3 regions of the Mesorhizobium sp. P170090 genome follow, and region 1 is predicted to be linked to each of the others. Evidence: predicted binding sites of a transcription regulator. Region 1 holds the regulator's gene; each other region holds the start of a gene.
What was found. The regulator LexA, encoded in region 1, represses DNA repair genes until DNA is damaged. The targets are predictions, from matches to a motif close to TGTTCNNNNTGTGTTCNG.

Region 1 (7,858 bases):
CTACGATTTCTCCTTCGACAGCTATTTCACCGGTATCGGCGGCAGCGGCTTCTTTCTCGGCAATCCGAAAACCATTGCTACGCAGGGACCGCCGCCGCTGACCGCGCGGCTCTCCTCGGCAATCGAGAACGCGCGCGAAAACATTGCCGACCATATCAGGGGCAAAATCGGCGGCGCCGAAGGCGAGATTGCCGCGGCGTTGATTGTCGGGGTGCGCGCCGGCATCCCGGACGAGGTCAACGAAGCGATGCGGCGCACCGGCATCTACCACATCATCTCCATCTCCGGCCTGCACATGGCGCTGGTTGCCGGCACCATCATGGCGTTGCTGCGTGGCGCCTTTGCGCTGTTTCCCGTTTTCTCTTCGCGCCGGCCGGTGAAGAAATATGCGGCCGCGGCAGCGCTTGTCTCGATCGCCGCCTATCTCGTTATTTCAGGCGTCGTGGTTGCCGCCGAGCGCAGCTTCATCATGCTGGCGGTCATGCTTGTCGCCGTGCTGTTTGATCGCGCCGCACTCACCATGCGCAATCTGGCGATCTCCGCCATTGCCGTCATCCTGGTGTCGCCGCACGAGGTGGTCGGTCCCAGCTTCCAGATGTCGTTTGCCGCCACCGCCGCCCTTGTCGGCGCCTATGCCGGCTGGGCCGATTACCGCGCCGACAAGGTGAGAACGCCGCCGGCAAAGCGCTCCTTCGTCGGCTTCCTGTCGCGAAAATTCGCGCTGGCCATGGGCGGCCTCGCAATGACCTCGATCATCGCCGGCAGTGCAACCTTGCTGTTCGCCATCTGGCATTTTCAGCGTGTGTCGCCGCTCAGCCTGATCGCCAATCTGGCCGTGATGCCGATTGTTTCGTTGATCGTCATGCCCTTTGCCGTGCTCAGCGCACTGGCGATGCCGTTCGGCGCCGACGGGCCGTTCCTCTATGTGATGGGCAAAGGTCTGATGGCGATGATCGCTATATCGGCCTGGATTTCCGAGCGCTCGCCGGTCGACGCCGTCGGGCTGATCTCCATCCGCTCGGTGCTGTTAGTGGCGGTCGCCCTCGTCATCGCCACCATGGCCACCACCTGGCTCAGGTTGGCGGCCGTGCCTTTCGCGCTGGCCGGCCTGTTGACGGTGCCGCAGGTGCTTACGCCAGACGTGCTCATATCCGAGGATGCGCATCTGGTGGCCATGCCGATCGGTGGCGGCGAACTCGCCCTCAACCGCGAACGCTCCAACGAATTCACCACGGACAATTGGAAACGGGCGCTGCGGGCCGAAACCATTATCCCACCTGAGATTTTCGAGGCAACAGATACGCGGTTCGATCTCGATCCGCTCGATCTGCCGCCCGGCTCGCCCTTCTATTGCACCGGCGATCTCTGTATCGCCCGGCACCCTTCCGGAGCCATTGTAGCGCTTGCGAAAGACCGCAAGACGGCGCGGCCGGCCTGTGCCTTCGCGAGCCTGATCGTCATCGATGACGCCACCGCCTACAATCCGTGCCGCGACCCGCTGGTGCTGGTCGTGACGAAGAAACAGCTGGCCCGCGACGGCAGCGCCGCCGTCTTCTTCGATCCGCAATCGGCAGCTGCAGCGCCAACCATCCGCTTCGCCGTCGACAAGCCGTATCGCCCCTGGCACGAGCAACGCCGCTTCTCCCGCGAAGCGCGCGGCCTGCCGCCTTACAACCAGCGTGAAAAGTACAAACCCAAGCCGGCTCAGTAGCGCCGGATCAATCCGACAAGCTTGCCCTGCACCTTCACCCTGTCCGGTCCAAAAATGCGGGTCTCGTAGGCCGGGTTGGCGGCTTCCAGGGCGATCGAGGCGCCCTTGCGGCGGAAGCGTTTCAGGGTCGCTTCCTCATCGTCGACCAACGCCACCACGATCTCGCCGGGGCTGGCTGTGTCGGCATTGCGGATGATGACCGTGTCGCCATCGAAAATGCCGGCCTCGATCATCGAATCGCCCTTGACCTCGAGCGCGTAGTGTTCACCGCCCATGATCATGTCGGGCGGCACCGAGATCGAATGGGTCTGATGCTGGATGGCGTCGATCGGCACACCGGCAGCAATGCGTCCCATCACCGGGATCGACACCGCCGAAACGGCGTCGTCATTGCCGGCCGACATCGAACGCGACGGCGAGCCCGGCTTGATCTGGCGGCCGATACCGCCTTGGCCCATCGCGCCTTGTCCTTGGCCGCCTTGCCCTTGGCCGGTTTGACCAAGACTGCCCTGAATGACGCTCGGCGAAAACTTCCTCGCCGCATTGAGGCCTGGTGCGATCGAGTCGGGCAGCCGCAGCACTTCCAGCGCGCGCGCCCGGTTCGGCAGCCGGCGAATGAAACCGCGCTCCTCAAGCGCCGTGATCAGGCGGTGGATGCCGGACTTGGAGGCGAGGTCAAGCGCTTCCTTCATCTCATCGAAGGACGGCGGGATTCCGCTCTCCTTCAGGCGTTCATGGATGAACATCAGAAGCTCATGTTGTTTGCGCGTCAGCATCGCGGCCCCCAGGGGTTCTGAAACCAGAATCAGAAAAAACAAACCCAGAACAAACACTATCTGTTCCAGTTGTGTTCCGCAACCTTTTAAAGTTTAATGAATGTGTTGACGTTTTGTTCAGCGTGACGTTCGGCACCGCGAGCGGCGCTCGTAGTCGTTCGCCGGCAACGGGGTGAAACGAAGACAAAGTGCCCTGCGTCGTCGGCTACGATCGCCGCTTCCTTTTCGGACGGGGCTGCGCAGCATCCGCCCCGGGTTCACTCTGGGCATAGACCTGCAGCGTGTAGCCGATGTGAGCGGTCATCAGAGTTTTCGCACGTTCGACGTCGCGATCGAGGGCCGCTTCCATCAGGGCGGTATGGTGTTCGATCGCCACGGCGTCGCGCAGGGCCGCCACGGCCTTCCGGTGGCCATCCGTGCGGCCGGCGGCGGCGCGCAGCGTCGGCGCCAGACCCAGGAAGCGGTGATGGCGATGCAATTGGTCGGAAATCGTCGCATTGAAGCGCAGCAGCCAGCTGGATGTCGCGGCACTGAGCAGCGCCGCATGGAAGGCATCGTGTTTTTCGTACCACGCGTCGACCGCATCATCCGATGGATCGTCGAGAACAGACCCGCACCGTGAGAGACGATAGTGGGCGGCAACGACCGCGTCTTCCCACTCACGGTCGCCCTCCTCGATCGATTCCACCAGCAGGGGCAGTTCGACCACCAGCCGCGCACGCGCCAAATCCTCGAGCTCCGCCCGAGAGACGGGAGCGACCGCAAACCCGCGGTTGCTGATGGCGGTCACAAGCCGTTCCGCCTCCAGCCGCGACAGCGCCTCGCGCAACGGCGTCCAGCCGATGCCGTAGGTGTTGCGCAGCGTGCTCAGCTTCAACGGCGCGGCAGGCGCCAGCCGGGTCGCAAGAATATCGCGCCTGAGCAGGCGATAGGCCGCTTCCGTCTTCGAGGTCTGCTCGTCATCCAGCATCGTGATCCATCAGACATAAACGCTCGGCGGATCATTATATATCAAAGCCTTTCAATGGGTGAATTATATATAATGTTTGACAGTTCAAGGGCGACCACTCAAGATCGCCGGCATGTTTGGGCGGCAGGCTCCGCCGCGCGCGTTTGTCCATGGAGGGGCGCCGGATCATGAGCACGACACCCGATCTCGCTACAATCGAAGCAATGGATGCCGCCGATCCGCTGCGCTCCATGCGCGAACGCTTTGTCTTGCCGCAAGGCGTGATTTATCTCGACGGCAATTCCCTGGGCGCCGCGTCAGCGGTCGTCTTCAGCGAACTGCAGCAGGCCGCCACGCAGGAATGGGCGCACGACCTCATTCGCGCCTGGAACACCGCCGGCTGGTTCAACATGCCGGTGGAACTCGGAGATCAGCTCGGGCGACTGATCGGCGCGGCTGACGGGCAGACGGTGGTCTGCGACACAACCTCGATCAACATCTACAAGCTGCTGCACGCAGCGCTCGGCATGCGGCCGGATCGGTCGGTCATCGTTGCCGAGGGCGACAGTTTCCCGACCGACCTCTACATGGCCGAAGGCCTCGCCTCGACCCGGCCGGGAACGCGGCTGCGGCTGGAGGGCGTCGACGCGGCCGCAATCGAGGAGCTGATCGACGACAGCGTTGCCGTCATCCTGGTCAACCACGTCAACTACAAATCCGGCCAGTTGCGCGACATGGCGGCGCTGACGCGCAAGGCACATGACGCCGGCGCGCTGATCATCTGGGATCTCTGCCACACGGCCGGCGCCTTGCCGGTCGAACTTGACCGTGCCAATGCCGATTTCGCCGTCGGCTGCACCTACAAATACCTCAATGGCGGCCCGGGCTCGCCAGCCTTCATCTACGCGGCCGAGCGCCACCATGACGATGCCCACCAGCCGCTCAGCGGCTGGTGGGGCCATGCGCGGCCCTTTGCCTTCGAGCAGGGCTTTGCCGTCGGCAGCGGCATTCGCCGCTTCCTGTGCGGAACGCAGCCGGTGCTGTCGATGCGGGCGCTCAAGGGCGCGCTCGATATCTGGAACGACGTCGATATGGCGGCGGTGCGCAGAAAAAGCATCGCGCTGACCGACCTGTTTATCCAGCTCGTCGAAGCCAGATGCGGCGCCTACCGGCTTGAACTGGAAAGTCCTCGCGACGGCAGCCAGCGCGGCAGCCAGGTGTCGTTCCTCCATCCGCATGGCTATCAGGTGATGCGCGCGCTGATCGAGCGCGGCGTGATCGGCGATTTCCGGGCGCCGTCGACCATCCGTTTCGGCTTCACGCCGCTCTATGTCGGATATGGCGATGTCTGGCAGGCGGTCGAAGTCCTGGAGGATATTCTGCGCACCGGCGCCTGGCAGGACGCCCGCTTCGCGGTGAAGACCGCGGTTACGTGAGAAACCAGAGCAATTTCAGGAAAAGTGTGAAGCGGTTTTCCGTCCGAAATTGCGTCAATCAAAGAGCTAGAGCATTTCGCCGTTTCCGTTAAACGGTGAAATGCTCTAGAGCCGGGTGCGGACCGTCCAGAGCTCCGGAAACAGCACGACCTCCAGCATCTTCTTCAGATAGGAGGCGCCTGAGGTGCCGCCGGTGCCGCGCTTCAAGCCGATGATGCGCTCGACCGTTGTGACGTGGTTGAAGCGCCAGCGGCGGAAGTAATCCTCGAAGTCGACCAGCTTCTCGGCCAGTTCGTAGAGCATCCAGTAGCGCTGCGGGTCGCGGTAGACGGTTTGCCAGGCAGCCAGCACGTCTTCGTTCTCACCGCGCGTCTCGCGCCAGTCCGTGCGCCCGGCATCGGCGCCGATGTCGAAGCCATTGCGCGCCAAAAGCAGAAGCGCCTCGTCGTAGAGCGACGGCGTGGCCAGGATCGCTTCCAGCCTGTCCGTAAGGTCGCGCCGGTGCTTGTGCGGCCCGAGCATGGCTAGGTTGCGGTTGCCGGCCATGAACTCGATGGCGCGGTACTGCCAGGACTGGAAGCCCGAGGATTGGCCGAGCGCGTCGCGAAACTCGGTGTATTCGCTGGGCGTCATCGTGCGCAGCACGTCCCAGGCATTGTTGAGCTGCTCGAAGATGCGCGCGACACGCGACAGCATCTTGAAGCTCGGTTCGAGGCGGTCGGCGCGGATCGAGAGGATCGCGGCGCCGATCTCGTGGAGGGCCAGTTTCATCCACAATTCGGATGTCTGATGCTGGATGATGAACAGCATCTCGTCATGGGCAGAAGACAGCGGCGCCTGCGTATCGAGCACCTTGTCCAGCTGCAGATAGTCGCTGTAGGACATCCGCTCCTTGAACGACATCTGCGCGCCATCGGACGCCGGATCGTGCGGCTTAATCAATTGATCTTCTCCGCGCGCAACCGGAAGCGCTGGATCTTGCCGGTCTGGGTTTTGGGCAAGGCGTCGATGAACTTCACCGAACGCGGATATTTGTAGGGCGCGATCGTTGCCTTGACGTGGTCCTGCAGGCGTTTGACGGTCAATGCGTCCGGCGAAACACCTTGCACAAGCACGATATGCGCCTCGACGATCTGGCCGCGTTCACCGTCCTCGGCGCCGGTCACCGCGCATTCGGCGACGTCGGGATGCGAGAGCAGCGCCGCTTCGACCTCGGGGCCGGCGATGTTGTAGCCGGCGCTGACGATCATGTCGTCGGAACGCGCGGCGAAGTGGAAGAAGCCATCCTCGTCCTGCGTGAACGTATCGCCGGTGAGATTCCAGCCGTCGCGGACATAGTCCTTTTGCCTGGCATCGGCCATGTAGCGGCAGCCGGTCGGGCCGCGCACCGCCAGCCGGCCAGTAGAGCCGCGCGGCAACTCCCGCATCTCGTCATCGACGATGCGTGCCTGATAGCCGCCGACGGGTTTGCCGGTGGAGGCCGGCTTCATGTCGTCGAAGCGGTTGGAGATGAAGATATGCAGCATCTCGGTGGCGCCGATCCCATCGAGGATCGGCTTGCCGGTCTTCTCAGTCCATTCCTCGAAGACAGGCGCCGGCAGCGTCTCGCCCGCCGAAACCGCGACGCGCAGCGAGGACAAGTCAGCGCCTTGATCCATGGCCTTGAGCATGGCCCGATAGGCGGTTGGAGCGGTGAAGGAAATGGTCGCTTTGTAGGTCTCGATGATGTGGATCATGTTGGGTGGCGTCGCCTGTTCCAGCAGCGTCGCCGCGGCGCCGAAGCGCAGCGGGAAGATGGCGAGCCCGCCAAGACCGAAGGTAAAGGCAAGGGGCGGGGAGCCGACGAAGATGTCGTCGGGCGTCACCTCCAGGATTTCGCGGGCATAGGCGTCGGCGACGATCAGCAGGTCGCGGTGGAAATGCATCGTCGCCTTCGGCACGCCGGTGGTGCCGGAGGTGAAGCCGAGCAGCGCGACATCGTCGCGGCCGGTGTTGACGGCAGTGAAGGTGACCGGCTTGTCGAGGGCGGCTCGGTCGAGTTCCGCGTCATGGTTGGCCGTGCCGTCGAAGCCAATGACCTGCTTGAGATACGCATTGCCCTTGGCGCAGGCGGTCATCTCGTCCATCAGCCTTGTATCGCAAAGCGCAACCGTGATTTCCGCCTTGTCGACGATCTTGGCGAGTTCGCCGGCGCGCAGCATCGGCATGGTGTTGACGACCACCGCGCCAACCTTGGTGGCGGCCAGCCAGCAGGCGACCATGGCCGGGTTGTTGGCCGAGCGGATCAGCACCCGGTTGCCCGGCTTGACGCCATAATTCTCGACCAGGGCATGGGCGAGCCTGTTGGTCCAGTCGGACAGTTCCTTGTAGGTGCGGCGGCGGCCATTGCCGATCAGCGCGGTGTGGTCGCCGAACCCTTTTTCGACCAGCCTGTCGGTCAATTCGACGCCGGCATTTATGTGGTCGGGATAGTCGAAGCCGTCGAGCAAAAACTCCGGCCATTGCTCCGGCGGCGGCAGGTTGTCACGCGTGAATGTGTCGATATGCGCTGATGGCCCAAGCATTTTCGGCTGCCCCTGTCTGCCTCGCGCCCATGGCTGAACAAGGCGCAGGATCGCACCAGTCGAAATTTGTTTCAAGCCTAAAATGTTTTTAGGTCGCAGCATTGACGCCGCCCTGTTCGGCGGCCATTCCTGTCGACTGAACTGAAGCCATCCGGGAGGGATGCAGATGCTCGAACATCGTGTTGCCGATTGGGACAATGCCTACGCCAACGGCGACAACATTGCCGGCAGCAATCGCTGGCCGGCCGCATGGGACACACCGGCACAGGCTTTTCGCGATACAATGTCGGCGTCCGGTCGGGCCAAGCTCGACATCGCCTATGGCGACAGCCCGCGCAACAGGCTCGATCTGTTCCTTCCCGATGTCATGCCCAAAGGGCTCGTCGTCTTCATCCATGGCGGTTACTGGAAGGCGTTCGACA
Region 2 (7,858 bases), 1.5 Mb from region 1:
GAACGACAACTGGCTGAACCGCTGCCAGTTCTCCTTCGCCTGCGACGGCCGCAAGAAGCGCATCGAGAGCCCCGCCCACTACAAGACCGCGCAGGACGTCGCGATGGCGGTCACCGCCGGCAAGATATTCATTCCCGAAGTCGGCTCATCGACCCACTACTACGCCAACTACGTCCATCCGGGCTGGGCGCGCACGATGCAGAAGATGACCAAGATCGGCCTGCATATCTTCTACCGCACGTATGGCGGCGGCTGGAGCTGAGCCCTTCGGCTTGCCTGTCGCAAACGAACCGCAAAGGCCCTGGAAGCCGAAATCGGACAGCGGTCGCCGGACGGATTCGGGGCATGTGCCGACCCGATAGTGCCGGGCACGATGTCGCACCTCGCCAAGTGGTTGATTCCAATAGAAAAAATACATGGCTTTGAAGTCCCGCCCGTGGCTTGACGGGCGCAAACCCTCTAACTATGTTGCCGGCGACTTTAGAAGCGGACGGACGGTGACGGTCTGACCGGGCAGGGGGGTTACGATGGCCGACAAGAACGGGCCAGACGGAACCGGAGAAACCGGCCGCGGCAGCAAGCACGAGGCCGACATCCGCGACGAAGATCTCGAACGCCGCCGGCGTGAGCTTGGAGCATCGCTTGCGACAAGACGGCCGGATCAGTTCGAGGGGAATGACGGCGCGAAAGCGACGGCCGGATATGGCCAGGCGCTCAAGCTGTCCAGCGAGTTCATCGCCGGGATAGTGGTGGGTGTGGGCCTTGGCTGGTTTCTGGATCGTGTGGCGGGAACCTCGCCATGGGGTCTGGTCGTCGGCTTGTTGCTGGGCTTTGGCGCCGGCGTGCTCAATGTCCTGCGTTCGTCAGGTGTTGTGGCGGAATTCGGAAAAAGCGAGAAGTCGCACGATCCGAAAGAATGAAAAGGCGCGCCGCCAATGGCGCACAAGGACACTTAAGGCCGCTCGCGGTTTTGACGGGGATGTAAATGGCTGCTGACAAGGTCGATCCGATCCACCAGTTCCATATCGTCAAGCTGATTCCGATCAATATCGGCGGCTATGACCTGTCCTTCACCAATTCGGCTCTGTTCATGGTCGCGACCGTGGCCATTGCATCGGCGTTTCTTTACCTCTCGACCGCAAGCCGCAGCCTTGTTCCCGGCCGCCTGCAGTCGGTTTCGGAAATGGCCTACGAGTTCGTCGCGAACATGTTGCGCGATGCAGCCGGAACCCAAGGTATGAAGTTCTTTCCCTTAGTGTTCTCGCTGTTCATGTTCGTGCTTGTTGCCAATCTGCTTGGCCTTTTTCCTTATTTCTTCACCATCACCAGCCACATCATCGTCACCTTCGGCCTGGCCGCGCTAGTGATCGGAACCGTCATCGTCTATGGCTTCATGAAGCACGGTCTGGGCTTCCTCAAGCTTTTCGTGCCGAAGGGCGTGCCCATCCTGATGATGGTGCTTGTCGTTCCGATCGAGGTGATTTCCTTTGTCTCGCGTCCGGTCAGCCTATCGGTTCGTCTGTTCGCCAATATGCTCGCCGGCCACATTACCCTGAAGGTGTTTTCCGGGTTTGTGGTCAGCCTGAGTGCGCTCGGCGCGCTCGGCGTTGCGGGATCGATCCTGCCGCTGGCGATGGCTGTGGCGCTGACCGCGCTGGAGTTGCTCGTGGCGCTCTTGCAGGCATATGTGTTCGCCGTGCTCACCTGCATGTACCTGAATGATGCGCTGCATCCTTCGCACTAGATAGAATTTCCGGCATCTTTCCCCGGATGGAATTGCAACGAATTACAGATCCAAAGGAGTTTAAAATGGACGCAGAAGCAGCAAAGTACATCGGCGCCGGTATCGCTTGCCTGGGCATGGGCGGCGCGGGCATTGGCCTCGGCAACATCTTCGGCAGCTACCTGGCGGGCGCCCTGCGCAATCCGTCGGCCGCCGATGGCCAGTTCGGCCGCCTGATTTTCGGCTTCGCCGTGACCGAAGCTCTGGGCATTTTCTCGCTTCTCATCGCGCTTCTCGCCCTGTTCGGCTGAGCCCCTGTTCGGCCAATTATCGGTCGGACGAGCATTGGGAAGAATTGGCTGGCCGCATTCCTGCGGCCATGCCTGATATCAGGGGATAGTCCATGTTCGTGACATCTGCGTTTGCGCAAGAGTCCGCACCCGCCGCTGAAGGCGCCCACACCGGTACGGAAGGCGACACGCATTCCGGCACCGGCGTGCCTGCCGAGGCGCACGGCACGTTCCCGCCATTCGATCCGGCGACGTTTCCGTCCCAGCTTCTGTGGCTGGCGATCACGTTCGGGCTGTTCTATTTGTTCCTGAAGAAGGTGGTGATGCCGCGCCTTGGCGGCATCATCGACGTCCGCAGCGATCGCATCACGCAGGACCTCGACCAGGCCGCCAAGCTGAAGGGCGAGGCCGACGCCGCCGTTGCCGCTTACGAGCAGGAACTGGCGGAAGCCAAGGCCAAGGCCAACGCGATCGGCCAGCAGGCCAACGACGCTGCCAAGGCTGAAGCCGAGGCTGCCCGCAAGAAGGTCGAGGCCGCCCTCGACAAGAAGCTCGGCGAGGCGGAGGCCAGCATTGCTTCCATCAAGGCCAACGCCATGAAGGAAGTCGGCACGATTGCCGAGGACACCGCTTCAGCCATCGTCGATGCGCTTGTCGGCGGCAAGACCAGCAAGGCCGAGATCTCGGCTGCGGTCAAATCCGTGGCCCGGTGAGGAGCACATTATGGACGCCACATCTCTCGCAACGCTCTGGGCAACGGTTGCCCTCGTCATTTTCCTCGGCGTTGCCGTTTACATCAAGGTGCCGGGCCTGATCGCCAAGTCGCTCGACGCCCGCGCGACCAAGATCAGCGACGAGCTTGCGGAAGCCCGCCGGTTGCGCGAAGAGGCCCAGCAATTGCTCGGACAGTACCAGAAGAAGCGCAAGGAAGCCGAGCAGGAGGCCGCAGCCATCGTCGCTGCCGCCAAGCGCGAGGCCGACATGCTTGCCGCCGAGGCGCACAAGAAGACCGAAGACTATGTCACCCGCCGCACTGCGCTTGCCGAGCAGAAGATCGGCCAGGCAGAGCGCGAAGCCGTCGCCGAAGTGCGCGCCAGCGCCGTCGACATCGCCGTCGAGGCGGCCCGCACGCTGCTCGCCGGCAAGATCGACGCCAAGGCCGGCGCGGATCTTTTCAAGTCCGCGCTGCAGGACGTGAAGGCCAGGCTGAACTGAGCGGGGATAACTCGCTGACATCAAGCCGCCCGGGCAACCTGGCGGCTTTTTTGTTGAGCGGCGACGGAGATTGGCGAAGGCGGTGGTGCGCCTGATCTCCCCCCTCGAGGGGAGATGTCGCCAAAGGCGACAGAGGGGGTCCGTTCGACCAGGCGCGACGCTCTTTCTGCGACCAAGAAGGGCTAGCACTTCACGCGCGCGACCCCCTCTGGCCTGCCGGCCATCTCCCCCTCAAGGGGGGAGATTACCATTACTCCAACCCGGCGAAGCTCTCTTCCTCAACCACCTCAACCCCACCCAGCCTGAACGGCGCGAATGATGCCCGGTGCAGCCTTGCCACCGGCCCATGCGCTTCGATCGCGGTGCGGTGCCGCACGGTGGCGTAGCCCATATGGACCTCGAACCCGTAGCGCTCGTGATGGCTGCCGCAGCCGCACATCATGCGGTCGCGCATCACCTTGGCGACGATCGAGGCGGCGGCGATCGATTGCGAGCGCTGGTCGCCCTTGATCAGCGCGCGGCCTTCGCAGAGGAGGCCCGGCGGCACATCGCGGCCATCGGCCAGCGCCAGCTTCGCCTGGATCGGCAGGCCGGCAAGGGCGCGGCGCATGGCTTCCAGGCTGGCCTTGAGGATGTTGCTGCCGTCAATGCCTTCGGCGCTGACCGAGGCCATCGACACGCCGAGCGCTGACCCCAGGATTTTCAGGAACAGCGCCTCGCGTTGCAAATGGTTGAGCCGTTTGGAATCGTCTAGCCCGTCGGGAATGTTGGCGGGATCGAGGATCACCGCCGCCGCCACCACCGGCCCGGCCAGCGGACCGCGGCCGGCCTCGTCCATGCCTGCCACCGGCCACAGGCCTTCCGCCATCGCCTTCGTCTCGAAGGAGAAGTCGGGCTTTTCGACGATTTCGAAAAGAAGCGGAGAATCGGAACGTGCGCGAGCCATGTTGCGGCGAGGTTCGCATCGGCTCCGATTCTCCGCAAGTCCCTCCAGGGTCGAGTGGGGCAAGACCGGGAGGGCACCGTCTGCAGGCCGGGGGACAGGCCGGACGGGATTCTTGGGTCGCCTGACAGCCACGAGGGCAGGGCAGGCGCTACTCTCAGAGCAGCATCAGCTGCTCGGTCGCCTTGGCGGCGGCGACAAACTGGTCGGTTCGGAGCGTGCGCCGCTCGGCGTTGAGGCCGAGCCGCTTGGCCGTGATCTCGAAGCGCCGGCCGATCTGCCAGGCATAGGGGCCGGCGCCTTTCATCCGCTTGCCCCATTCCGAATCATAGTCCTTGCCGTCGCGCATCGAACGGATCAGCGACATCACGTGCCGGTAGCGGTCGGGATAGTGGCGCAGCAGCCAGTCCTTGAAGATCGGCGCCACCTCGAGCGGCAGGCGCAGGATCACATAGCCGGCCTCGCGGGCGCCTGCGGCGCGTGCCGAATTGAGGATGCGCTCCATCTCCTGGTCGGTCAGGCCGGGAATGATCGGCGCCACCATGACAGAAGCCGGGATGCCGGCATCGGAAAGCTGCCGGATCGCCTCAAGCCGCTTGGTCGGCGTCGACGCGCGTGGCTCCATGGTGCGCGCCAGCATGCGGTCCATCGTTGTCACCGACAGCGCCACCTTGGCCAAGCCCCGTTCGGCCATGCGCGACAAGATGTCGATGTCGCGCGTCACCAGATGGGATTTGGTGACGATGCCGACCGGATGGCCGCGCGCCTCCAGCACTTCGAGGATCTCGCGCATGATCCGGTATTGTTTCTCGATCGGCTGGTAGGGATCGGTGTTGGTGCCGATCGCGATGGTGCGCGGCTGATAGCCATCCTTCGACAGTTCCTTGTCGAGCAGCCGCGCCGCATCCGGCTTGGCAAACAGCTTCGCTTCGAAATCCAGCCCCGGCGACAGGCCCATGAAGGAATGCGTCGGCCGGGCGAAACAATAGACGCAGCCATGCTCGCAGCCGCGATAGGGGTTGATCGAGCGGTCGAAGGAAATGTCGGGCGATTCGTTGCGGGTGATGATGGTGCGCGGCTTCTCGACCTGCACTTCGGTCTTGAACGGCGGCAATTCCTCCAGCGAATTCCAGCCGTCGTCGAACACATGCCGGCTGACCGGCTCGAACCGGCCGGACGGGTTGATGCCCGCGGAACGGCCGCGGTTGCGATCCGGACGGACGCGCATGCCGCTCTGTTCGATCATCGCATTGGCCATCTCGGCTCGCCCTGCTCCGAAAGCAGCAATGTCCGCACGCACGATATGTTCCATTTTGGCCCTTTCCCAAGGACTGTCGGCTGGCTGTCGAATCGCTCTGTTCATGAAAATAATCCTATTTCGCTGATGAGAACAAAGCAAGAACTTTTTCGTTGGGCCATGCAAAACTGGCGCTGCGCCGGGCTTTCCGCTATTCGGCTAAAAATGCTCAGCGTTCTCATCGAAACCCGGGATGACGAAGAAGGCCTTGCCCGCACGCTCGCCTCGTTGATCGGCGGCGCGGTCGAGGGCGTGGTGCGCGATGTCATCGTCTGCGACACCGGCTCGACCGACCAGACGCATCGGGTTGCCGATCATGCCGGCTGCCACTTCGTGGCCGGCGGCATTGCCGCGGGAATCAGGCAGGCGAAGGGTGACTGGCTGCTGTTTCTGGAACCCGGCGCAAGGCTGGCGGAGGGCTGGATCGACGACGTTGTCGCTCACACGGCGCGGCAAACCATGCCGGCGCGCTTTTCCCGTGCGCGCGGCAGCCGCACGCCGTTCCTGTCACGGGTGTTTTCGGGCAACCGGGCGCTGGCCGAAGGGCTGGTCATCAGCAAGCGCCAGGCCGCTGCCCTGTCGAAGAACGCGCACAGCGCCGAAGCCCTTGCGCGCGGTCTCGCCACCAGGCGGCTCGACGCCGAAATCTGGCTGGCGCCGAAGAAGTGATGTTTCTCCCTTTTCCCGTTCCCAGGGAGAAGGGTGCCCGAAGGGCGGATGAGGGGCAGCGTCGGCGTCTCATCCGCATTGGCACGGTCGCAGCACCATCCCTCTTTTTCGCCGCAAAAAGCTATTGTGCATTGCACAAAAGCTGACGCGGGATTAGCATTCCGTTGATGCGGGATATCGGGGTTTGGGTAGTGCCGGAGCGGTAAGCAAGCGCCGCGTCGTCGTTGCTGCCGTTCATATCTGAGGACCCCGATGAACCTTTCGTCCCCTGACAAATCCGGCGCCCCCAGTCTGGAAGCCATTGCCCGCAACGGCAGCCTGCTCCGCCGCATTGCGGTGCGTATCCCGACCTATCTGTCCGACCTGCGCGAAAATCCCGCATGGCTGCCGATGTTCGTGCTTGCCCGCACCATGCCGGCGCGCAAGCTGCACTGGCTTGGCGCCAAAGCCGCGCGCCCCGCGCAGAGTGCCGGAGCGACGATGTTCAGGGGCGTCGACCTCAAGTCGATCGTCGCGGCGCTGCGCACCGATGGCCTGTTCTCCGGACTGGTCCTTCCGCAGGCAATCCACGAAGAGATCGCCAGCTTTGCTCAGAGCACGCCGTGCTTCGGCAATTTCGACCGCCGGCTCGAATTCATGCCCGGAGAACACGCAGAAGCCGAGAAGCGGTTCGGCCGCTCTTTGCTCAGCGGCCACTATTTCGAGCGCATCCTCGGCTGCAAGGCGGCACTCGCCATCCAGAACGACCCGCTGCTGCTCGACATCGCCCAGCACTATCTGGGCGGGCAGGCAAAGCTGATCACCACGCGTGTCTGGTGGAGCTTTCCGACCGGCGAGGCTTCCGACGCCGACAAGAACCTTGCCTCGCTCGGCAAATATCATTTCGATCTCGACGACTGGCGGATGCTGAAATTCTTCTTCTATCTGAAACCCTGCGATGCCGGCACCGGTCCGCATGTCTATGTCAAAGGCAGCCACAACAGGCGCAGTCTCAAGCACCAGCTGACGCTGCTGGTCGGCCATCCGGCGCAAGACGTGCTCAAGGTCTATGGCGACGACAGCCCGGTCACGCTGACCGGCGAGGCCGGCCTCGGCTTCGTCGAGGACCCGTTCGGCTTCCACATGGGCACCGTGCCGTCCACCACGCCACGGCTGATGATGGAGGTCGGCTTCGGCGTCTCGCCGCCCTCGCGCCGCCGCTTCCACGGCGAGCCGGTCATCCGCTGACGCCGGAGCGGATCTCGACCGGCATCCAGCGCGCTTGCCGCCGGGCAATGCGACCCTCTTTGTTCTCGGCATCATAGTCCATTGGGACCGGCTCGCGGTTGAACCGCGGCCGGTGATCCAGCGCATTGACGATGACGATCGCTCTCGGTTCGCCGTCGGTGGTCACAGCAGCGACATAGACGCCGCAGTCCCGGCAGATGAGATAATCGGCGGTGCGCAATCCGAACCGGTATCGGTGCAGCCGCGCCTCGTCCTCGACCGAGACGATCAATCGGCCCTGCGGATCGGCAGCGGCGCGCGAACCATGCCGGACGCAGAACGCGCACTGGCAGGCGCGGATCTCCACCTCGGCCGGCTCGATTCCCGTTTCGAAGGTCAGGTGGATGTTGCCGCAATGGCAGCCGCCGCGGTGCGCGCTCATTGGATCTCTTCCGTCTTGACTTGGCGACAGACTATCCGCCCGACGACCCGGAGGAAATGACCTCTCGAAGGCG
Region 3 (7,858 bases), 3.9 Mb from region 1:
GCCCGCGAAAGCCGTTCCGACAGCAGCCAGCGCGCCGGCGTGACGCCGGTCGCGGCCGCGAACCGGCGCAGGAACGTCCGCTCGCTCATCCCGGCAAGCTCGGCCAAGATGGCGACGGGATAGTCGGCAGAAATATCGGCGCGCATCCTGTCGATCAACGGTCCAAGCCGGCTGCGCTCATGTGGCTCGGGTACGGAACTCTCGACATACTGCGCCTGGCCGCCGTCGCGATGCGGCGGCACGACCAGACGGCGCGCCACCATGTTTGCAGCCTTGGTGCCGAAGTCGCGCCGAACCAGATGCAGGCAAAGATCGATGCCCGCTGCACTGCCTGCCGATGTCAGCACATTGCCCTCATCGATGTACAAAACGTCCGGAATCACGGTGATGTCGGGGTACATCTCCGTCAGCTTCTCGCTGTAGCGCCAATGCGTGGTCGCTCTTTTGCCCGCCAGCAGGCCGGCGGCGGCAAGCACGAACACGCCCGAACAGATCGAAAGAATGCGAGAGCCGCGCTCGTGTGCCTTTCGAAGCGCCTCGATCAGCGCCGGCGGCACCGGAGCCTCCGTTCCGCGCCATCCCGGTACGATCACCGTGCCGGCCTGGCCGATCAGATCGATCCCGCCGTCGGCAACAATACGCACGCCGCCCAGCGCGCGCATTTCACCGGTATCAATACCGGCAACCGCAAAACGGTACCAATCCTCACCCATTTCCGGCCGGGGCAAGGCGAAGATCTCAACCGCCACGCCAAACTCGAACGTGCACAGCCCGTCATAGGCAACGGCAACGACAAGAGGGTTGGCAGGGCGCGGATTCGCAGAGGATGGCATGATCTTGACGATATATGGCAAAGCTGCCAGCTGCAATCGCCCTGCTTCCTGTCTTATCTCTCCGTCGCATCAGCAATGGAGATACGAGGATGAGCCACGTGACAGACATTCCGGCGGCATCGCCGGATATCGCCCGCGACCATTTTCTGCGCCGGCTTTCCGTCGAGACCGACTGTTCCGACGTCGCCGCCGCACTGCGTGCCGGAGAGCCGGACTTTGTTCTCCTGCATGTGGTCGGTTCGCCGGAAGCCTATGGACGCCGCCATGTGCCGGGCGCGCTGCATCTGCCCCACCGCGAAATATCGGCCGGGCGGATGGTGCAATGGCCCGAAAGGACGCTGTTCGTCGTCTATTGCGCGGGACCGCATTGCAATGGCGCGGATCAGGCGGCCTTCAAGCTGGCCAGCCTCGGTCGTCCCGTGAAGATCATGATCGGCGGCATAACCGGTTGGCAGGACGAGGACCTTCCTTTCGCTTCAGGCAAGGAGCCCGGTGTCTTGCACGCGTGAGGCCACGCGATATGGTCGGCCTTGAAGACTGAGCAAGCATGCAGAAGGCGATGGTTAGAATTCGTCCATTCGAGCGCCAGGATGTCGGTGCGGTGCTCGCCCTCATGCGGGCGCTAGCTGTCTTCGAGGGTTATGACGACAAGCTTCGCGTCACCGAAGCGAACCTCATCGAGCACGGGCTGGGGCCATCGCCCCGGTTCGGCGTGTTGGTGGCGGAGCGAGAGGGCGTGATCGTCGGCATCGCCGTCCACTACCTCATCCCCTGGACCTACGACCTGAAGCCGGTTGTCTGGCTGAAGGAACTCTACGTCACTGAAGCGACGCGCGGCATGGGGGTCGGCCATGCGCTTGTTGAACAGCTTCGCCAACACGCTTTGAGCATTGGCGCCTCCGCCATCAAATGGACGGTGCTGAAATCCAACTCGCCGGCCAAAGCCTTCTACCGCTCGCTCGACGGCCAGCCCGACGATATCTGGGAACCGTGGCAGCTGAAAATCGACCCGTGACAGCCGCCTCGACCAACTGAGGGCGGTCGACCATGCGGCGGTCGCTTACGACATGGTGTCGAGCTTGCGCTGCATGGCGGCGATCTGTTGCTTCAGTTCCTGAAGGTCGTCGCCGCTCTTTTCCGGGACGTCCTTGCGGGCCGGCTCGGGTGCAGCCGCGGCCGCAGCATTTGTGGCGGCGGTCGGGAAGGGCGTGAACAGGCGCATCGCGTTCTGGAACATTTCCATGTTGCGGCGTGTCTGCTCTTCCAGCGCCTTGATCGGCGTGGCGATCTTCATCACATCCAGCGGCGACTTGCCGATCGCGCCCTTCATCTGCTCGCGGAACCGCTCCTGTTCCTTGGAGAAGGCCATCATCGACTGTTCGAGGAAGCTCGGCACGATCTGCTGCATCTGGTCGCCATAGAAAGCGATCAGCTGGCGCAGGAACGGGATCGGCAGCATGTTCTGCCCATCCTTGTTCTCCAGTTCGAAGATGATCTGCGTCAGCACCGGATGGGTAATGTCGTCACCGGTCTTGGCGTCCTGGACGGTGAACTCCTCGCCCTTCTTGACCATCTCGGCCAGATCCTCGAGCGTGACATAGGTGCTGGTGCCGGTGTTGTAGAGCCGGCGATTGGCATATTTCTTGATAATGATAGGGTCGTCTTTCGCGGCCATCAGCATCCTCCCGGGACACCGGCGCGCCTGAGTAAGCCGCCGGTAACGATTGCGCCATTTTTAAGGATATGCGCAAAAGCTCTATAATTCCAAGCGCTTTGTGCAGTGCGGCATCATTTATTGCTGCATGGCGGGCTAATTATGCTGCGCAGCAAAGGTTGGGCGATCCCGCCGGCCGCCCGCGCCCTGCTTGCGGCGCTTGGCCGGCATGCCCATTTCCGGTTTGACTTGGGGTGTGGAACGGGCAAGAAAAGTCCCAACAAGCCCCCAAGAACACGACACCTCGAAGTCTGGAGAGAAAAATGTCCGCTTCCAATTCAATCGTCGTTGCCAGCGCCGCACGCACGGCTGTCGGCTCTTTCAACGGCGCCTTCGCCGCCACCCCGGCGCATGAACTTGGCGCCGTCGTCATCAGGGAGCTTTTGGCGCGCGCCGGCGTCGAGCCGGGCGAAGTCGACGAGGTCATTCTCGGCCAGGTGCTGACCGCCGCGCAGGGCCAGAACCCCGCCCGCCAGGCGTCGATCAATGCCGGCCTGCCCAAGGAGACGACCGCCTGGGGCCTCAACCAGGTTTGCGGCTCGGGCCTGCGCGCCATCGCGCTCGGCATGCAGCAGATCGCCGCCGGCGACGCCACGGTGATCATCGCCGGCGGCCAGGAATCGATGTCGCTGTCGCCGCACGCCGAGCACCTGCGCGCCGGCGTCAAGATGGGCGACTACAAGATGATCGACACCATGATCAAGGACGGGTTGTGGGACGCCTTCAACGGCTACCACATGGGCAACACCGCCGAGAACGTCGCCCGCCAGTTCCAGATCACCCGCGACGACCAGGACCAGTTTGCGCTGGCCTCGCAAAACAAGGCCGAGGCCGCGCAGAAGGCCGGCAAGTTCAAGGACGAGATCGTCGCCTTCACGATCAAGGGCAGGAAGGGCGACACTGTCGTCGACCAGGACGAGTACATCCGCCACGGCGCCACCATCGACGCCATGTCCAAGCTGAAGCCGGCTTTCGACAAGGACGGCACCGTGACCGCCGCCAACGCGTCGGGCATCAATGACGGCGCCGCCGGCGCGCTGCTGATGAGCGAGGCTGAAGCCACAAGGCGCGGCATCACCCCGCTGGTGCGCATCGCCTCATGGGCGACGGCCGGCGTCGATCCGGCGATCATGGGCACCGGACCTATTCCCGCCTCGAAGCGGGCGCTCGAGAAGGCCGGCTGGTCGGTCAAGGACCTCGACCTTGTCGAGGCCAATGAAGCCTTCGCCGCGCAGGCCTGCGCCGTCAACAAGGGCATGGGCTGGGATACGTCGATCGTCAACGTCAATGGCGGCGCCATCGCCATCGGCCATCCGATCGGCGCGTCGGGCGCCCGCGTCTTCAACACGCTGGTTTTCGAGATGCGCCGCCGCGGCGCCAAGAAGGGCCTTGCCACGCTGTGCATCGGCGGCGGCATGGGCGTCGCTCTGTGCGTGGAAGCGCTGTGAACGAGAAGTGAGTAGTGAATAGGGAGTAGTGAATGGGGAAGAAGGAGCAGCGCGGCGGGATATCGATCCCTACTCGCTACTCCCTACTCCCTATTCCCTTCTTCCGACCAAAGGGAGGAAGAACTTTCAATGACCAAAGTAGCGCTCGTCACCGGTGGATCGCGCGGCATCGGCGCCGCCATATCGATCGGCCTGAAGAATGCCGGTTACACCGTTGCAGCCAACTATGCCGGCAATGACGAGGCAGCGGGGAAGTTCAGCGCACAAACCGGCATCAAGGCCTACAAATGGTCGGTCGCCGACTACGACGCCTGTGCCGCCGGAATCAAACAGGTCGAGGCCGATCTCGGCCCGGTCTCGGTGCTGGTCAACAATGCCGGCATTACCCGCGACGCCATGTTCCACAAACTGACGCGCGAGCAGTGGAAGGAAGTCATCGACACCAATCTGTCTGGGGTCTTCAACATGACGCATCCGCTGTGGGGCGGCATGCGCGACCGCAAATTCGGCCGCGTCATCACCATTTCCTCCATCAACGGCCAGAAAGGCCAGGCCGGCCAGGTCAACTATTCCGCCGCAAAGGCCGGCGACATCGGCTTCTCGAAGGCGCTGGCGCAGGAGGGCGCGCGCGCGGGCATCACAGTCAATGTCATCTGCCCCGGCTACATCGCCACCGAGATGGTCAAGGCGATCGACGAGAAGGTGCTGAATGAACGCATCATCCCGCAGATTCCGGTCGGCCGCCTCGGCGAACCGGAAGAGATCGCGCGTTGCGTCGTCTTCCTCGCTTCCGAAGACGCCGGCTTCATCACCGGTTCGACCATCACAGCCAATGGCGGCCAGTATTTCGCCTGAACGACAGCATTTCGCCCGGTAGGACGGGCCGGCTTATGGCCCGTTTTTTCATCGCCGGCCGGCGATGTTCCCGGGCTGCGCGCTAGACATTGACCCGTTCCGGCACGCAAAGATTAACGATTTCCAGGCGCCCTGTGCAAAACCCGGTTCGCAAGCTGTGAATTCTCGGTGGACAAGCTGTGGATAACACAACATGTTGGGGTGAACAAACCAGGAAAATCCCGCCATCGCTGATTCATAGCCGATTCGTTCCGGCTTTGAGCGCAACGTTAACGACCAAGGCCGAAAATCACCGGCAAATGGTTAAGGCCGATTAAGAAAATTCAACAATTTCATAATGTTGGCCGAGGCGTATCGGATCACGACGATGCTCCGCCGGCAAAGGTTAACGCCAATGGTCGCCTTGCAGGAATCGGGCCAGTTTCCGCGATTCAGCATATGGTGAGACTCAGGCTCGCAAAATCCACATGTAGCCGTGAACAAAAGCTGAATCTACCGGAGTCACTGATTCGTCGCCGATTCGTTCCAGACTCGTTCCAACTGTTAATTGAGACCTCAAAGACGAACCGTGGGATTGCCGGCCGGAACATTCCGCTTTCGCTTCGCGCCTGAAATCCCTATGTGTCGCCTGTCATACGCGCCACGCGAGGCGCGCTCCCGACAACACGATGCAGAAAGCCTCATCTCCAGGCCGATGAACATCCAGCCGAAACACACCGAGCCGCTGATCCTGTCGGGCCGCGACGTGACTGCCGTGCTGGGTCCGACCAACACCGGCAAGACCCATCTCGCCATCGAGCGCATGGTGGCGCATGAGAGCGGCATTATCGGCCTGCCGCTCCGCCTTCTGGCGCGCGAGGTCTATGCCCGCGTCTGCGAAAAGGTCGGCGCCCACAAGGTGGCGCTCATCACCGGCGAGGAAAAAATCCAGCCGCCCGGCGCGAAATATTCGGTCTGCACCGTCGAAGCCATGCCGCGCGAGACCGACGTTGCCTTCGTCGCCATCGACGAGGTGCAGCTCGCCGGCGACCTCGAGCGCGGCCACATCTTCACCGACCGTATCCTGCACCTACGCGGCCGCCAGGAAACGCTGCTGCTCGGCGCGGCCACCATGCATGGCATCCTGCAAAAGCTGCTGAGAGGCGTCTCGGTGGTGACGCGCCCTCGCCTGTCGCACCTGGCCTATGCCGGTTCGAAGAAATTGACCCGCCTGCCGCGGCGTACGGCCATCGTCGCCTTCTCCGCCGACGAGGTCTATGCCATCGCTGAGCTGATCCGCCGCCAGCAAGGAGGAGCGGCGGTCGTGCTCGGCGCGCTGTCGCCCCGCACCCGCAATGCCCAGGTGGCAATGTTCCAGGCAGGCGACGTCGACTATCTCGTCGCCACCGACGCCATCGGCATGGGGCTCAACCTTGATCTCGATCATGTCGCCTTCGCCCAGAACCGCAAATTCGACGGCTATCAGTACCGCAATCTCACGGCGGCCGAGCTCGGCCAGATCGCCGGCCGCGCCGGCCGCCATCTGCGCGACGGCACCTTCGGCGTCACCGGCCAGGTCGATCCGCTGGACGAGGAGTTGGTCAAGCGCATCGAGGGGCACGAGTTCGATCCGGTGAAGGTGCTGCAATGGCGCACCGCGCATTTCGACTTCGCCAGCCTCGACGCGCTGAAGCGCTCGATCGAAACCAACGCGCCGGTCGAAGGCCTGACGCGGGCGCTGCCGGCGGTCGATGCCCAGGCGCTCGAACATCTCTCCCGCGACGAGGACATCCGCGCGCTGGCTACCAATGCCAAGCGCGTCGCGCTGCTGTGGGAAGCCTGCGCGTTGCCGGACTACCGCAAGATCGCGCCGGCCCAGCACTCCGACCTGATCGCTTCTATCTACACCGACCTCGCCCAACACGGCCATGTCGACGAGAACTACATGGCCGAGCAGGTGCGCCGCGCCGATACGACCGAGGGGGACATCGACACGCTGTCGCACCGCATTGCGCAGATCCGCACCTGGACATTCGTGTCCAACCGGCCGGGCTGGCTGGCCGATCAGGCACACTGGCGGGAAAAGACGCGCGAAATCGAAGACAGATTGTCGGATGCGCTGCATGAGCGGTTGACGAAACGGTTTGTAGACCGCAGGACTTCCGTCCTCATGCGGCGCCTTAGAGAAAATACAATGCCTGAAGCCGAAATCAGTCCTACCGGAACCGTCCTTGTCGAAGGCCATCATGTCGGCGAGTTGCAAGGGTTCCGCTTCACCGCCGATCAGAGCGCCGGCGGCGAAGACGCCAAGGCCGTGCGTACGGCAGCGCAAAAAGCGCTGGCCGCCGAGTTCGAGGCACGTGCCGAACGCTTCGGCGCCTGCGCCAATGGCGACCTTGCGCTCGGCTCCGACGGCACGCTGCGCTGGATCGGCGCGCCGATCGGCACGCTGGTTGCCGGCGAGGACGCGCTGAAGCCGCGCCTGGTGCTTTTGGCCGACGAGCAGTTGACCGGTCCCGCCCGCGACAAGGTCGCCGCGCGCGCCGAGCGCTTCGTCAATTTCCAGATCGAATCCTTGCTGAAGCCGCTGGTCGACTTGAAGAATGCCGAGCAGATCGCCGGCATCGGCCGTGGCATCGCCTTCCAGCTCGTCGAGCATTTCGGCCTCATCAACCGCCGCGACATCGCCGAGGAAATGAAGTCGCTCGACCAGGAGGGTCGCGCCGCCTTGCGCCGGCTCGGTGTGCGCTTCGGCGCCTACCACGTCTTCGTGCCGGCGCTGATCAAGCCGGCGCCCGCCGGACTGATCACGCTTTTGTGGGCGCTGAAGAACGACGGCAAGGACAAGCCCGGCTTTGGCGACGTGGTGCACGCGCTGGCCTCCGGCCGCACCTCGGTGGTCATCGATCCGGCTTTCGACAAGAGCTTCTACAAGCTCGCCGGCTACCGCAATCTCGGCCGCCGCGCCGTGCGCATCGACATTCTGGAACGGCTGGCCGACCTGATCCGGCCTGCGACCAACTGGAAGC

Region 2: AC3EML_RS12645 (PA0069 family radical SAM protein) is a predicted target of LexA. The motif match lies at 5,558-5,575, and genes of this name have one in related genera.
Region 3: AC3EML_RS01530 (helicase-related protein) is a predicted target of LexA. The motif match lies at 5,372-5,389, and genes of this name have one in related genera.

What each region holds. Positions count from the first base shown of each region.
Region 1 is NZ_JBYNWH010000001.1:4,160,476-4,168,333, forward strand. It holds gene AC3EML_RS20155 (ComEC/Rec2 family competence protein) at 1-1,711, shown strand, start outside; gene lexA (transcriptional repressor LexA) at 1,705-2,487, opposite strand; gene AC3EML_RS20165 (GntR family transcriptional regulator) at 2,693-3,457, opposite strand; gene kynU (kynureninase) at 3,625-4,872, shown strand; gene kynA (tryptophan 2,3-dioxygenase) at 4,978-5,814, opposite strand; gene AC3EML_RS20180 (AMP-binding protein) at 5,811-7,436, opposite strand; gene AC3EML_RS20185 (alpha/beta hydrolase) at 7,720-7,858, shown strand, end outside.
Region 2 is NZ_JBYNWH010000001.1:2,682,489-2,690,346, forward strand. It holds gene AC3EML_RS12610 (cell wall hydrolase) at 1-262, shown strand, start outside; gene AC3EML_RS12615 (AtpZ/AtpI family protein) at 528-920, shown strand; gene AC3EML_RS12620 (F0F1 ATP synthase subunit A) at 986-1,744, shown strand; gene AC3EML_RS12625 (F0F1 ATP synthase subunit C) at 1,810-2,034, shown strand; gene AC3EML_RS12630 (F0F1 ATP synthase subunit B) at 2,127-2,726, shown strand; gene AC3EML_RS12635 (F0F1 ATP synthase subunit B) at 2,737-3,228, shown strand; gene rnhB (ribonuclease HII) at 3,479-4,174, opposite strand; gene AC3EML_RS12645 (PA0069 family radical SAM protein) at 4,329-5,483, opposite strand; gene AC3EML_RS12650 (glycosyltransferase) at 5,634-6,137, shown strand; gene AC3EML_RS12655 (hypothetical protein) at 6,390-7,364, shown strand; gene AC3EML_RS12660 (GFA family protein) at 7,354-7,785, opposite strand.
Region 3 is NZ_JBYNWH010000001.1:295,075-302,932, forward strand. It holds gene ftrA (transcriptional regulator FtrA) at 1-854, opposite strand, end outside; gene AC3EML_RS01505 (rhodanese-like domain-containing protein) at 923-1,342, shown strand; gene AC3EML_RS01510 (GNAT family N-acetyltransferase) at 1,393-1,848, shown strand; gene phaR (polyhydroxyalkanoate synthesis repressor PhaR) at 1,894-2,508, opposite strand; gene AC3EML_RS01520 (acetyl-CoA C-acetyltransferase) at 2,811-3,995, shown strand; gene phbB (acetoacetyl-CoA reductase) at 4,125-4,850, shown strand; gene AC3EML_RS01530 (helicase-related protein) at 5,545-7,858, shown strand, end outside.